2 regions of the Bacillus sp. N5-665 genome follow, and region 1 is predicted to be linked to the other one. Evidence: riboswitches for the same ligand, from Rfam matches in the RefSeq annotation. Region 1 holds a riboswitch; the other holds the start of a gene.
What was found. Region 1 has a riboswitch for cyclic di-AMP ahead of kimA (potassium transporter KimA). Riboswitches for the same ligand answer to the same signal wherever they lie in the genome.
Positions count from the first base shown of each region.

Region 2: linked by a shared signal. The riboswitch ahead of MNO09_RS27130 (SipW-dependent-type signal peptide-containing protein) and the one ahead of kimA (potassium transporter KimA) in region 1 are both predicted to bind cyclic di-AMP.

Region 1 covers NZ_CP093325.1:3,736,129-3,740,499, forward strand. Annotated here, with positions in the region: gene kimA (potassium transporter KimA) at 1-1,207, opposite strand, end outside; cyclic di-AMP (ydaO/yuaA leader) riboswitch at 1,351-1,497, opposite strand; gene MNO09_RS21715 (hypothetical protein) at 1,636-1,764, shown strand; gene panE (2-dehydropantoate 2-reductase) at 1,820-2,764, opposite strand; gene MNO09_RS21725 (hypothetical protein) at 2,939-4,371, shown strand, end outside.
Region 2 covers NZ_CP093325.1:4,768,646-4,773,016, forward strand. Annotated here, with positions in the region: gene kdpA (potassium-transporting ATPase subunit KdpA) at 11-1,678, opposite strand; gene kdpF (K(+)-transporting ATPase subunit F) at 1,698-1,778, opposite strand; gene MNO09_RS27130 (SipW-dependent-type signal peptide-containing protein) at 1,775-1,879, opposite strand; cyclic di-AMP (ydaO/yuaA leader) riboswitch at 1,974-2,119, opposite strand; gene MNO09_RS27135 (hypothetical protein) at 2,379-2,609, opposite strand; gene MNO09_RS27140 (hypothetical protein) at 2,625-3,011, opposite strand; cyclic di-AMP (ydaO/yuaA leader) riboswitch at 3,105-3,252, opposite strand; gene thiD (bifunctional hydroxymethylpyrimidine kinase/phosphomethylpyrimidine kinase) at 3,338-4,159, opposite strand; gene thiF (thiazole biosynthesis adenylyltransferase ThiF) at 4,166-4,371, opposite strand, start outside.

The DNA of each region.
Region 1 (4,371 bases):
ATCCTTCAGGTTTTTCACGAAGCCATTTTAATACCATACCCGTTTGAGAAAGTGTAAATGGAATAAATACACCTACTGCATATAACGGGATTAAATGTTCTGTTTGCCCTTGGAAAGCTACAATTAAAATAATCGAAGCTATCCCAAGTATAATAATACCGTTTGAGTAACCTAGGCGGTCTCCTCTAATCGTAAACATTCTCGGTATAAATTTGTCTTTTGCAAGGTTAACTGCTAATAGTGGAAATGCAGAATAACCTGTATTAGCAGCAAGAATTAATATTAAAGCAGTTGTACCTTGTATGAAATAGTACATGAAATTACGTCCAAAAGTTTGTTCAGCAATTTGTGAAACAACTGTTACTTCCTTACTTGGATTAATTCCGTAATAATAAGCTAAAAAGACAATTCCTGAAAATAAAACGGCAAGTAATGCACCCATTGCAAGCAATGTTTTCGCTGCATTGTTAGGTGCAGGATCCTTAAAGTTTGGAATTGCGTTAGAGATTGCCTCAACACCTGTTAAAGCCGAACTACCCGATGCAAATGCTCGTAGCAGTAAGAACAAACTAATTCCCGCAACCGGCGTTCCAATCGGCGTGTGTAAAGTCGGTGAAACGTGACCAGTTAAAATATTGTATATCCCTACCCCAATCAATATAAATAGTGCTAGAACGAATAAATAAACCGGATATGCTAAAACGGAAGCTGATTCCGTTACCCCTCTTAAATTTAAAATAGTAATCAATATAACAAATATAATCGCAATGATTACATTATGTGCATGTAAACTTGGAAAAGCTGATGTGAGCGCATCTGTACCTGCGGACACACTTACTGCCACAGTTAAAATATAATCGACTAATAAAGATCCTCCAGCTATTAACCCTGGATTCATCCCTAAATTTTCTTTTGATACAACATACGCGCCTCCGCCATGAGGATAAGCAAAAATAATTTGACGATAAGATAAAATAAGGGCTGTCAATAACACTAATACCCCAACAGCGATTGGAATTGAATACCAATAAGCAATCGCTCCAAGACCTGCTAAAGCAATTAAAATTTGCTCTGGTCCGTATGCAACCGATGACAATGCGTCAGAAGATAAAATGGCTAACGCCTTCGTTTTATTAAGCTTTTGCTCTCCTAACTCAGTTGATTTTAACGGTCTTCCAATTAAAAACCTTTTAATAGATGAAACCAATGCTGTCCACTCTCCAATAATTTTGTACGAACGATTCTGCTAGTTACAGCGGATAAACAATTTCTTCAGAAAACAAAAATGTCTACAAGCCATAACGAAATAGACTTGTAGACATTATATTTTTTGTCGCACAAGCTCCACCTTCCTTCTCAATATAACGCTTACGAGGTTAGCTGTCGGATTCGGGCCTATGAGTAGCCCTACCTTTTTCAAGGATTCACCCCATTGGATTAAGTACTAATCCATAAGAACGGGTCCCCCGCACCATGCGGTTTCAGCGATTTAGAAAATTGAAACTGTGGATTATAATACTCCTTTATTTTCAAAATGTAAACAAAAATTTTGAAAAAGAAAAAAATAAAATGATTGCGCATAATCCGCTGGTAAATATACATAATGAATACTAAAAAACGATAAAGGAGACCCATATGTCTAAAGAAAAGAAGCCTATTTTTTCTGATTCCTATTTAGATGCATTAGCAAATGAAATTAATCAATTATACGGTAAACGTGAACAGGAAATAAATTTGACAGATAGAACGAAAAGAAATAAATAAGTTGTCATAAAAAAAGAAAGCAATACACTTATATATTGCTTTCTTTTTTATTTTTTCATACATCCAATTCTATTGCTGATTTGTTAAAGATCATTTCTTCATACACTTTTAAATTTTGATATACTGCACCCAATAATGGTGCTTCCATAGAAAACTGTTCTGCTACATCTAGTAAGTATCCTTGTATGTGCTTCCCTTCAATGGACGAACCTTTTTCCATATCACGCTGCATCGATGACTTCATATCATACGAAATTTTATCAATTGTTTTCATATGTTCCTGGGCAATATCTTCCTTAATTGGTGCCCCTATATATCTCATGATTTGCACACATTCTTCAAATAAGTTTTGAATAAAATCACGTCCACCTTCGCTTTCACGAATCGGTCCTATTGGTGCACGCATTAATGTTGTCACACCTGACATTACAGTAATAAATAAATATTTATGCCACATATCTTGCGTAATATTTTCACTTAAAACAAAACTAGATTTCGTACCTGCAAATGCTTTAGCAATATGCTGTATTCTCTCTGAATCTTGAAACTTCATTTCTCCAAACAGAAGTCTGTTGGCAGCGCTAGTTTGTACAATTTCTCCTTGATCGTTTAACGTCGTCTCGATAAAACATAGACCGCCAATCACTTTCTCTTCACCAAATTCTTTTTGTAATAGTGATACATGAGCAATACCATTTAACAATGGAATGATGACAGTATTTTCACCTACAAACGGCTTCAAATCTTGAATCGCCTCGTTTAAGTGATACGCTTTTGTTGAAAATAAAATGACATCAAATGGAGAAGTTCGATCTTCTTTCGTTATTAATTTCGGTTGGAAGGAAAAATCCCCATTCACACTACGAATAACAAGTCCCTTTTCCTCTAATTGCTGTTTTCTTTTACTACGAACAAGAAACGTAACATCTTCCCCTTTTTCGACTAATCGGCCACCAAAAAATCCTCCGACGCCACCAGCTCCTAATACTAAAATACGCATACAACATCCCCCTTTTCAAAATACAATTTTATAACATGTAGTATACATAACATTATACATGTCCTCTACTAAATAAGCTGAATTTTCATTCTTAATCAAGTATAAAACAGTGGTTATTTTCAAATAAATTTGGGCATGTTGTTTTTATAGCATATATGAAAGGAAACAATGTAAATGGAGGCAATACAGACAATCGAGGAAAAAGATGTAGCAACAGCTATATTTCAATTTATATTCCCGTTTTCTTTTAAAACTGGATATGAACAAAATATGTTCCCTTTCTTAGAGAAAAATGATTTTCGCCCTTTTCGACTCGATCATCTTGAAAATGAAAATACATACTACGGAAAGTTTCAAGTTTCACATCAAAATATGGAAGCATACTATCTTTCATTTACAAATAAAATTCTATTTCCTCAATCAGAGCACCAAAAAGGATTGCAGCGCTATTCTAAAGACCTTAACTTAACTGGACATTTAACAACAAATTTGATTTCCGTTCCATTCAAAATTCATTCTATTGACGTAACACTTTGTCCTTATGAGCTTGGCTTCTTAACAATTCGGACAGAAGTAGAAACCGCTCCAAACATGACATTGTCAGAAGCAATCGAATTTGCCGCCCACTTCCGTGTCCTTGAAACTAAAAATGATACAACTGAAACTATCTGTATTGAATGTAACGGAAAACAATATTCACAAGTAGAGAAGCTCATATTCGGCGATTTATTTCATGGCTTAACAGACTTCTTTGAGAAAAAGAGATTGCGGAGTTCTTACTTTCAAACATTCCCCTTCTTTGAAGATCAACGAATGTATGTACAAACTTTATTATCCATAAACAAAAAGTCAGACCTTCATGTAATCGATGTATACCGAGCTTCCAGTCTTTCCGGATTAACAGACAATGGCAAGCCCTATATTAGCGCAAATAATGTTCCTTATATTCAAGATTATTTAACAAAACATTCTTATCAAAGATGGGCTCCTAATCGCTACTTTATTATGGAAGAACATATTTTCACATGTATAACAAACGAGGATGAACACGAATTCGCTAAACTTGCTAGTCAAATGTACGGAGAGTTTTATTACGCTTTGTTATTAAATCTATTTCATAAAGTTGTTTTATTAAAGATGGCAAACGCTTATGCTGAACTAAACATTGATCAAGATACAAATGAAATAGAGAAATTAATTTATTCAATCAATTCATTTACAGCGAATTACTTTTCTTTAGAGTTAGTATCCCAATCACAGAGTGAAGATATTTTTTTCCGCTTAAGAAAACTATTTAATATTGAAGTACTTTACTCGAATGCAAAACAAAATCTCGATAGTTTGTTTAAATATCAAGAAAATGTCGCTTCTAAAAAAGATAGCCTTTTACTATTAATTTTAACGCTCTACTCTGTAGTAGGCCAAATGTTAGGGTTTACTATGATTGATCTTTTAAGAAACACCGATTCAAACAAAATCTCGTCGCCACTTGAATTTTTCGCACTTTTAATAGCAATCAGTGGCATAGTCATTTCATTTATTTTAGGCGCGCAAAGTTTATACCAATGGAGTCTACAACATAAACGAAGAAAATCATGGGTAAAACA
Region 2 (4,371 bases), 1.0 Mb from region 1:
TTACCCTCCATTACTTCAATGTAAGAAATTCTGCAATTGGGCCGAGTACTAACATCGGGAAGAATGTTAATGCACCGACAATTACAATTGTTCCGATGAAAATGCCGCCAAATAAACTATTATCCGTACGGAACGTTCCGACTGTTTCTGGTACTACCGTCTTTTCTTTCAATGAAGCTGCAACAGCTAGCATCGTAATTAAACTGAAATAGCGCCCTAAAAACATAACTAAGCCAGTTGTAATATTCCAAAACGGTGTATTATCCGCTAACCCTTCAAATCCAGATCCGTTATTCGCAGCTGACGATGTATATTCATATACCACTTGCGTTAAACCGTGGAAACCAGAATGAGAAATGGCATCCGTTCCTAAACTTGTTGAAAGAGCTAATGCTGAAAACCCTAAAATAAGCAGTGGATGAAATAGTATCGTTACCGCAATTAATTTCATTTCCTTACCTTCAATTTTCTTACCTAAAAACTCTGGTGTCCGTCCAACCATCAATCCAGATATAAAGACTGCGATAATCGCATACATAATAATGTTCACAAAACCTGCCCCAACTCCGCCATACACTGTATTTAACATCATATTTACGAGTGGTACTAACCCGCCAATTGGTGTTAACGTATCATGCATCGTATTAACGGCTCCTGTTTCAGCAGCTGTCGTCACTGTTGCGTATAGGGAAGAAAATACTGTTCCAAATCGTACTTCTTTTCCTTCTGTACTCCCTTGTACATGTTCGATGCCCATTCCATTTAACGCTGGATTCCCATGTAATTCAGATGTAGTAATCGTTATAAATCCTAGTAAAAACACCATGAATAGTGATACGAAAAGGATACGACCTTGTTTTTTATTTCCTACCATTCGTCCGTACGTAAATGGAAGTGCTGTTGGCAATAACATCATAAGCATCATTTGTAAAATATTACTCATTTGCCCTGGATTTTCAAAAGGGTGCGTAGAGTTTGCTCCGAAAAATCCACCGCCGTTATTTCCGAGTTCCTTAATGGACACGAATGATGCAACAGGCCCACGTAATATACTTTGCTTTGCCCCATCGATTGTTTGTGCTGTAACTGCACTGTCTAACGTTTGTGGTACGCCAAGTGCGACAAAGACTAGTGCCGCAATAAATGCGATAGGAAGAAATACTCTCGTTAGTGCTCTCGTAAAATCAACGAAAAAGTTACCGAGTTCCTTCCCAGCAAGCCCTCTTATAAACGCCATTACAAGTGCTAACGTCGTTGCTGGTGCTGCAAACATTAAAAATGTAATTCCGATTAATTGTGATAAATACGATAAACCATTTTCACCGCTATAATGCTGTAAGTTTGTATCAGCCATAAAACTAATTGCTGTATTAAAAGCAAGCGTAGGCTCCATCCCTTCAATGTGTGCTGGATTTAATGGCAATACTCCTTGTAGTCTGAAAATGAAATATACGACAACAATCATAAATCCATTTAATAAAACTAATGACAATGCGTACTGTTTCCACGTTTGATTGTATTCTTTTACACCCGTAATTTTAAAAATAAGTTTTTCAAAAGGCCCGAATACTTTATCTAACTTTTTACTACCTTGAAAGGCTTTCTCTAAATAAATCCCCATTGGCTTTGCCACAAGAATAAACAACAGCATGGTAATAACAACTGCGACCCAAATCATAATGAATGATTCCCCCTAATTAAAACTTTTCTGGATTTAATAATGCATACACTAAGTACACCGTAATTGCTGCAACAATAACCGATAAGGCAACCGTCATGATTGCTTCCCTTCTTTCACAACTTTATCTGACCAACTTGCAAGACTTACCATCGATGCGACTAACACAACAAAAATCCCGATCATTACAACATCTAACATAGCCATTCCTCTTTTCTGTAAAAATTTACCATTAATTTATCAAAAAAAGAACACTAAGCTCTACTTAGTGTTCGAAATGAACAACACAAAGTAAACCTCCTCTCTAAACGCTTACGAGGTTAGCTGTCGGATTCGGGCCTAAAGAGTAGCCCTACTTTCAAAACTGAAAGATTCACCCCAAGTGACGATGCACAAAATTGGTTCCCCCGCTCCATTTCTGGAACTCAGCGATTTTAGGTTTTTTTGGAAATTTTATGAATGATTTATGAGAGTAAATATACTCCTCTATATTTAACTTGTAAAGAGCTAAATTACTGAAAATAAGAAAATATCCATCTATTTAAACGCTTACATTGAGTGTTATTAATATTATTTCATCTGTTTTCTCGTCTTTTCTTTCTTTTTCACAAAAATAATCTTTTAAATACGAAATAAAAAGAGCGCATGACATGAAGTGCATAGCTTGTTGCACTTAGCATTCGCTCTTTTTTTTCACTATTTATTCTCCACGCAAAAATGCGCGCAAATTTCTCCCGCGAATATAAACTTGTGACAATTCTGCATGTAGCTGCTCATATTCGATAACATCTGTTTTTAAATATAAAGCGTCTTTCGATGGCAATATGATATAGGCCCTTGGAAAAATAGGATCAAGCACCACCAATTCTTGAACTCGCTCTACTGATACCGCCCAACGATTCGCTATATCTCCTAGTAACAACACCTTCATCTTTTTTCCCCCGCCCTATTCAAAAAATAAAAAAGAAATATTATTACAATTCGTAAACACGACAAATGTAGCTCCAATTTTTTCATAGAGCCTCGCTGGATATCGTTTATTCCTTGTAACAACAGTAATAGGTGCTTGAAAAGAAAAGCGAATGTGTTCTGTGAAGAAACTAATGATTGGAAGCTCATCCCCTAGTAAAATCACCTTCTTAATACACTCACAAATACTAGTAAAATCTTGTGCCTTACTACAGCTATAAGTCCAATCAAACCCACAATTCCTAACTTCAGCAGCTATCTCTTCATTTGCTGTAAAAATAATTAACTCATGTTGAAATGCTACTAAATCTCTTAAACTATTTACCTTGCTTTCTTCTCCAATACAAATAAGTGTTAATTCCATGTACCTCATCCTCCTTAGCATAAAAGAACTCAAACATAGATTGATATTCCCTTATACTAATCAGATTGATGAAGTGATGTATCCATCATGGCACCGTCCTCTCTCAAGACGCTTACGAAGTTAGCTGTCGGATTCGGGCTTTGAGAGTAGCCCTACTTTCAAAATTGAAAGATTCACCCCTAGTGACACTGCACAAATTGGTTCCTCCGCTCCTTATATTTGGACTCAGCGTATTACAAAAAATGTATTCTGGCTGATATATTACTCCTGTATTTGAAAAAAGTAAACAGAAAAAAAGCCAGTTATAAAACTGACTTTTCCTTTCTTTATGCTTGTGTTTTATTCAATTTATATGCAAAATGATTCGTCGGCCCATGACCACTTCCGATATTCAAAGGCTCTTCAATTGCTATACTAATAAATCGTTTCGCTTCTAGAACTGCCTCTTCAATTGAGTAGCCTTTCGCAAGTCCTGCTGTAACCGCTGAAGCAAATGTGCACCCGCTTCCGTGCGTTTGCTTTGAAGGAATCCGTTCACTTCTAAATTCGATAAATTGCTCACCATCAAAGAGTAAGTCAATTACTTCATTACCTTGATATTCTGCATGTCCACCCTTCATAAGCACGTATTTCGCACCTAGTTCATGCAGTACTTTCGCAGCTTCCTTACTATCTTCAACATTATGAATCTCCATCCCGGTTAACACTTCTGCCTCAGGAACATTCGGTGTTACAACGGTTGCTACTGGTAATAAATATTCTTTTAATGCTTGTACTGCTTCCTGTTGTAATAATGATGCACCGCCCTTAGCAATCATAACAGGATCTAGTACAATATTATTCCACCCAAACTTATTAATATGTTCTGCGACAATTTGAATAATTTCACTGCTAAATAACATTCCTAGTTTCACAGCATCTGGTGTTAAATCCGTACCAATTGAATTCAGCTGTTCCGTAATACCTTCTAACGGAACTGGATATACCCCTTGAACGCCAAGCGTATTTTGAGCAGTAATTGCCGTAATTGCCGTCATCCCATACACACCAAGCTCTTGGAAGGTTTTTAAATCTGCTTGAATGCCGGCACCACCTCCACTATCAGATCCTGCAATTGTTAAAGCTTTATTTACTTTCATCCCACTCATCCTTTTCTATCCAAAATAGCGATGATAAATTGTTTTTGCTTCGCTTATATCTTTCGTTCCATGTACAAGTACCCGGCCATCTTTAAAAGCAACTAATCTCTTTTCCTCCACAGAAAATGATATTAAATATGGATTTACATTCAAATTATTCACACGATCTTTCAGCAGCTCTTTATATCGTTCAAAATCCATTTCTTCTTTATGAGGTGGTC